One region of the Bradyrhizobium sp. CCBAU 51745 genome, then DNA from elsewhere that is predicted to be linked to it. Evidence: riboswitches for the same ligand, from Rfam matches in the RefSeq annotation. Region 1 holds a riboswitch; the other holds the start of a gene.
What was found. Region 1 has a riboswitch for ZMP and ZTP ahead of purH (bifunctional phosphoribosylaminoimidazolecarboxamide formyltransferase/IMP cyclohydrolase). Riboswitches for the same ligand answer to the same signal wherever they lie in the genome.

Region 2: it holds a riboswitch for ZMP and ZTP, as region 1 does, so the genes downstream of both, glyA (serine hydroxymethyltransferase) here and purH (bifunctional phosphoribosylaminoimidazolecarboxamide formyltransferase/IMP cyclohydrolase) in region 1, are expected to answer to the same signal.

Annotation. Positions count from the first base shown of each region.
Region 1 is NZ_LBJP01000074.1:62,038-65,242, forward strand. It holds gene XH98_RS18895 (heparinase II/III family protein) at 1-1,346, shown strand, start outside; ZMP/ZTP riboswitch at 1,406-1,488, shown strand; gene purH (bifunctional phosphoribosylaminoimidazolecarboxamide formyltransferase/IMP cyclohydrolase) at 1,513-3,105, shown strand.
Region 2 is NZ_LBJP01000086.1:91,541-94,745, reverse strand. It holds gene XH98_RS27150 (MBL fold metallo-hydrolase) at 1-540, shown strand, start outside; ZMP/ZTP riboswitch at 1,051-1,136, shown strand; gene glyA (serine hydroxymethyltransferase) at 1,171-2,448, shown strand; gene XH98_RS27140 (CDP-archaeol synthase) at 2,536-3,024, shown strand; gene XH98_RS27135 (metallophosphoesterase) at 3,018-3,205, opposite strand, start outside.

The sequences.
Region 1 (3,205 bases):
ACGTGCTGGCGCGACGCGTGATCTCGCTGCTGTCGCAGGCGCCGCTGGTGCTCAACGACACCGACAACAAATTCTACCGCCGTTACTTGCGCGCACTGGCGCGCGAGATCCGCTTCCTGCGTTACACCATGGTCAACATCCCCGACGGGGTGCCGAAACTCCAGGTGCAGATCGCGCTGTGCTACACCACGCTTTGCCTCGCCAATCAGGCCCGCAATATCCGCAGCGCATCGAAAAAGCTCTCCGACGAGTTGCAGCGGCAGATCCTCCCCGACGGCGGCCACATCTCGCGCAATCCGGGTGCGCTGATCGAGCTCCTGATCGATCTGTTGCCGCTGCGGCAGACCTTTGCCGCGCGCAACATCGCGCCGCCGCCGGCGCTGCTCAATGCGATCGACCGCATGATGCCGATGCTGCGCTTCTTCCGGCACGGCGACGGCAATTTCGCTTTGTTCAACGGCATGAGCGCGACGCCATCGGATCTGCTCGCGACGCTGCTCGCCTATGATGATACCCATGGCGCGCCGATGGCGAACATGCCGCACACCGGCTTCCAGCGCCTCGATGCGGGCCCGACCACTGTCATCATCGACACCGGCGCGCCGCCGCCGCCCGGCGTCAGCCACGACGCGCATGCCGGTTGCCTGTCGTTCGAACTGTCCTCAGGCATCAGCCGCATCGTCACCAATTGCGGCATGCCGACCACAGGCCGCGACAATTGGCGGCCGTTTGCGCGCGGCACCGCGGCGCATTCGACGCTGACTTATCACGACACCTCGTCCTGCCAATTCGTCGAGATGTCGGCGATGAAGCGGCTGCTGCACGGCGCGCCGATCATCAGCGGCCCTCATGAGGTCGAGAGCTATCGCGAGGTCGTCGAGGGCGGCACGCTGCTGACGACCTCGCATAATGGCTATCTCGCCAAGTTCGGCGTGATCCATCGGCGCGTGCTGATGGTCGCCAATGACGGCACGCGGATCGACGGCGAGGACACGCTGTCGCCGCCGCAAGGCGCGCGGCTCAAGGGCGCTGACGCCGATTTCGCGCTGCGGTTTCATCTGCATCCCGCGGTGAAAGCGAGCCGGCTGTCGGATGCGCGCGGCGTCATGCTGGTGCTGCCGAACCGCGACGTCTGGACCTTCGAGGCGCTGGACGACAAGGTCGAGCTCGAGGACAGCGTGTTCCTGGCCGGCAATGACGGCCCGCGTCGCACCGCCCAGATCGTGATCCGCCAGGATGCCCGCCAGGCGCCCACGATCCGCTGGAGCTTTGTGCGCTCCACCGCCTCGCCCGCGGTCACCAATGCCCGCCGCAACGCACGGCGCGAGCCGGAACTTCCGCTGTAGACGCGCTCGATTCGGCCCCATCTCGGCGTTGTGAAAACGGCCAAAAGCTGCTATCGAGCGCTCGTTCGCGCGACTGGCGACCTTGGATGGAGCACCATCGGGAAGCGCGACACATAATCCGCCGCGCGCCTGGGCATAGACACTCCCTGAACAGAGGATCTTGCTCATGACTGACCATCCCCGTCGCGTCACCCGCGCCCTGCTCTCCGTCTCCGACAAATCGGGCCTGATCGAGTTCGCCAAGGCGCTTGCCGCGCATGACGTCGAGCTGGTCTCGACTGGCGGCACCGCAAAGGCGATCGCCGCGGCGGGCCTCAAGGTGAAGGATGTCTCGGACCTCACCGGCTTCCCCGAGATGATGGATGGCCGCGTCAAGACGCTGCATCCGAAGGTGCATGGCGGCCTGCTCGCAATTCGCGACAACAAGGAACATGCCGAGGCGATGAAGGCGCACGGCATCGCGCCGATCGATCTCCTCGTCGTCAACCTCTATCCGTTCGAGGCCACCGTCGACAAAGGCGCCGGCTTCGAGGATTGCATCGAGAATATCGACATCGGCGGCCCCGCGATGATCCGCGCCGCCGCGAAGAACCATGACGACGTCGCGGTCGTGGTCGAGGCCGACGACTACAAGGCCGTTCTCGACGAGCTCGCTGCCAACAACGGCGCGACCACGCTGAAGCTGCGCCGGCGGCTTGCGGCAAAGGCCTATGCCCGCACCGCGGCCTATGACGCCGCCATTTCCAACTGGTTCAACCGGCAGCTCGAGATTGACGCACCCGACTTCCGCGCCTTTGGCGGCAAGTTGATCCAGTCGCTGCGCTACGGCGAGAACCCGCACCAGACCGCGGCGTTTTACGCGACGCCCGACAAGCGCCCGGGCGTTTCGACCGCGCGGCAGCTCCAGGGCAAGGAGCTCTCCTACAACAACATCAACGACACCGACGCGGCCTATGAGTGCATCGGCGAGTTCGACACCAAGCGCACCGCGGCCTGCGTCATCGTCAAGCACGCCAACCCTTGCGGCGTCGCTGAAGGCGCGAACCTCGTCGAGGCCTATCGCAAGGCGCTGGCCTGCGATTCCACCTCCGCCTTCGGCGGCATCATCGCGATGAACCGGCCGCTCGATGCCGACACCGCGCGCGAGATCACGAAGATCTTCACCGAGGTCATCATCGCGCCTGACGCCAGCGAAGAGGCGATCGCCATCATCGGCGGCAAGAAAAACCTGCGCCTGCTGCTCGCAGGCAGCCTGCCCGATCCCCGCGCGCCGGGCCTCACGGCGAAGACGGTGGCCGGCGGGCTTCTGGTGCAGAGCCGCGACAACGCCGTGGTCGACGACATGACGTTCAAGGTCGTCACCAAGCGCGCGCCGACCGAAGCCGAAATGCGCGACCTGAAGTTCGCTTTCCGGGTGGCAAAGCACGTCAAGTCCAACACCATCATCTACGCCAAGGATCTCGCCACCGTCGGCATCGGCGCGGGTCAGATGAGCCGTGTCGATTCAGCCCGGATCGCGGCACGCAAGGCGCTGGATGCGGCCAACGAGCTGAAGCTGGCGGAGCCGCTGACCAAGGGCTCGGTGGTGGCGTCGGATGCGTTCTTCCCGTTCGCCGACGGCATGCTCGCCTGTATCGAGGCCGGCGCCACCGCGGTGGTGCAGCCCGGCGGCTCCATGCGCGATGACGAGGTGATCAAGGCCGCCGACGAGCATGGCATCGCCATGGTGTTCACGGGGACGAGGCACTTCCGGCACTGATCTATCAACTCGTCATTGCGAGCGAAGCGACGCAATCCAGTCTGTTTCCACAGAGAGGGTCTGGATTGCTTCGTCGCTTCGGTTCTCGCAATGACGGCGG
Region 2 (3,205 bases), on a different contig from region 1:
AATACCCGATTGGTCGACGGCCGCTGGGTCCCGACCTTCCCAAACGCGAGATATGTCTTCTCTCGCGAGGAACTGAACTTTTGGAACCCATCGCACAATCCGCATCTGCCGGAGGAGCCGCGCGATGTCTTCACCGACTCCGTCCTGCCCGTGATCGCCGCCAAGCAGGAACAGGTCGTGAGCACGACCGACCAGCTCGGCGACAACCTTTTGATCGAGCCGGCGCCGGGGCACTCCCCTGGACACGTGATCTTGCGGCTCCTGAGTGGCGAGGATGAGGGCCTCTTCATCGGCGACGTCATGCATAATCCCATTCAAGTCTACCGCCCCGACTGGAGCAGCCGGTTCTGCATGAATCCGGAGCAAGCGATGCAATCGCGCCTGCGCGTGCTCGGCCATTGCGCGGAACATAACAGCCTCATGTTTCCGGCGCACTTCGGCATCCCGCATGGCGGTCGGATACGCAGTCGTGCGAACGGCTTTTCATTCGTGCCCGAAGAGGCGCAACAGGACGCTCCTTTGCCAAAGCGAGATACGTAGCTGATGAGTGTCATTCAATGGTTTGGGATAGCCGCTGTGGTCCGCCGCAGCCGGCTTGCTCCGCAAGCGACGAAGCATGACGGATATATCTAGCAATCCTTCGACGAACGACGCAGGACAGGCCAGCATCTCTCGCTCGGCCTTGCTGCCGCTGCCGAGGCAATCCGGCGGGGCGACCTCAGCTCCGAGGCTTACGCCCGTACGCTTCTGCGGCGAGCGCAGCTGCAGAGCAATCTCAATGTAGGGGAGGCAGCCTAGCTCCCCGGTCCTGCTCTTATGCGTCTGAAGTAGCGGCATGAATTTCCTCGCATCTCTCGTCGCCCTGGCTGCAGGCGCCAGCCTCGCCCATCACGCTCCTGCGAGGAATCGGCGTTGTGTGCCTCATCACCGGCGTGACGCTCGTACGCGGATAGCTTGTCTGCCATTGGTGACCCACGGCCGCACGAACTGGCAGTTGCAGACGCCTCGCAACTCGGCTAACCTTCCTTTGCGAAGAGCCCGTGCTCATTCGTTCTTTCGCGCGACTGGCGAGCTAACGTGGAAACGACCACGGTGAAGCGCGAATGGATCCGACGCCGATCGCCTGGGCAACCCATCTGCTGGAAAAACAGCGTGTTGAGGAGCCCGAGCATGCCGTCGTTTCGCAACGAACTGTCGATCAACGATACCGAGATCGCCGCCGCCCTTGCGGGGGAGGAGCGCCGTCAACAGGACGGCGTCGAACTGATTCCGTCGGAGAATTACACCTATCCGGAGGTGCTCGAACTGCTCGGATCGGTCTTCACCAATAAATATTCCGAGGGATATCCTGGACGCAGATATTACGGCGGCCAGCACTATACGGACGAAATCGAGAACCTGGCACGGCAGCGGGCCTGCTCGCTGTTTCGTGCCGAGCACGCCAACGTTCAGCCGCTTTCGGGATCACCGATGAACCAGGCCGTCTATCTCGGCCTGTTGAATCCCGGCGACACCATTCTCGCCATGGACCTCTCCCATGGCGGCCATCTCACGCACGGCGCGCCGGTGTCCCACATGGGGCGTTTGTTCAACTTCATGCGCTACAAGACGATCCCTTCATCAGGCGCGATAGATTTCGACGAATTGCGCGCAATTGCGCGCAAAGTGCGTCCGAAGATGGTGTTGTGCGGCTACAGCTCCTATCCGCGCGACCTCGACTATGCCGCATTCAAAAGCATTGCCGACGAAGTTGGCGCGCTCACGATGGCTGACGTGAGCCATTATGGCGGATTGGTTGCCGCTGATGTCATGCGCAATCCGCTTGATGCCGGCTTCGACGTCATGACGACGACATCGCACAAGACGCTGCGCGGCCCCCGGGGCGGGATCATCCTGTGCCGGAGGGAAATTGCGGGCCGGATCGATGCGTCCGTCTTTCCCGGGCTGCAGGGCGGGCCTCACATGAATGTCGTGGCCGGGATTGCCGTGACGCTCAAGCGGGCGGCGACCTCGGATTTCCAGGGTTACGCGCGGCAGGTCTTGCGCAACGCGAAGGTTCTCGCCGGCGCACTGATGGAGCGCGGCATGAAGCTGGTGACTGATGGAACGGACAATCACATGATGGTCGTCGATACGGCAGCGTCCGTCGGACTTGACGGGCGAGCAGCCGAGGAGGTGCTCGACGCCATAGCGATCACCACGAACAAGCAGGTTATTCCAGACGATCCGCGCCCGCCGCTCAGGCCGAGTGGAGTTCGCCTCGGGACACCGGCGGCGACGACGCGTGGCATGGAAGAGACCGAAATGCGTCGCATCGGCGAGTTCATTGCGGCTGCTCTGCGGGCCAACGGCGACGATGCGGTTCTCGCGCGCCTCAGGTCAGAGTGCGTCGAGATGTGCCGAGCCTTCCCTGTCCCGGGTGTGGTGTCCGGGTCCGGAGCGAACTGATCGGCCGCCAAACCAGTCTGCACCGCTAGACCGGTGCAGACCTCAAAAAGCGTATAGCTCACCGCGGACAAATGGATATGCGTTGGCATGCAGATCCTGCTCATTTTCAAGTTGCTGATATTGCTCGCCGTTGCCAATGGCGTGCCCGTTCTTGCAAAGCGCCTCTTTGGAAGCCGCCTCTCTTGCGCTCTTGACGGCGGTGTTCGTTTCATTGACGGCAGCCCGCTGTTCGGCCCTTCGAAGACGTGGCGAGGTTTGCTGCTTTCGATCGTCGTCACCACGGCCATGTCCCCATTTCTTGGCCTGGACTTCGCATCCGCCTTTCTGGTCGGGCTGGGCGCAATGGTCGGTGACTTGCTTTCGAGCTTCACGAAGCGTCGACTGGGCATAAAGCCAAGCGGCAAGGCCACGGGCCTCGATCAAGTGCCGGAGGCCTTGCTACCAGCCCTCATGTGTTGGAAACGCCTGTCCCTATCGGTCACCGACGTGGTCGTCCTGGTCGCCGTATTCTTCGTGGGCGAAATTGTCCTCTCCCGCCTGATGTTCAGGCTGCATGTTCGCGATCGCCCTTATTGATGACCGGCGTGAGCTGAATGAAGATGGTGCAGTGTTATTTCAGGCGCGCAATTCAGCCGTATCGGCACAACGGAGGAGCCGACCCCGACCGACGTGTAGCCGGTCATCTGGTGGTAGTTCCAAAGCCCCGCCCCGAACCGCCTGGGCAGCCTCGAATCCAGCGTGATCGGAACCGATCCCG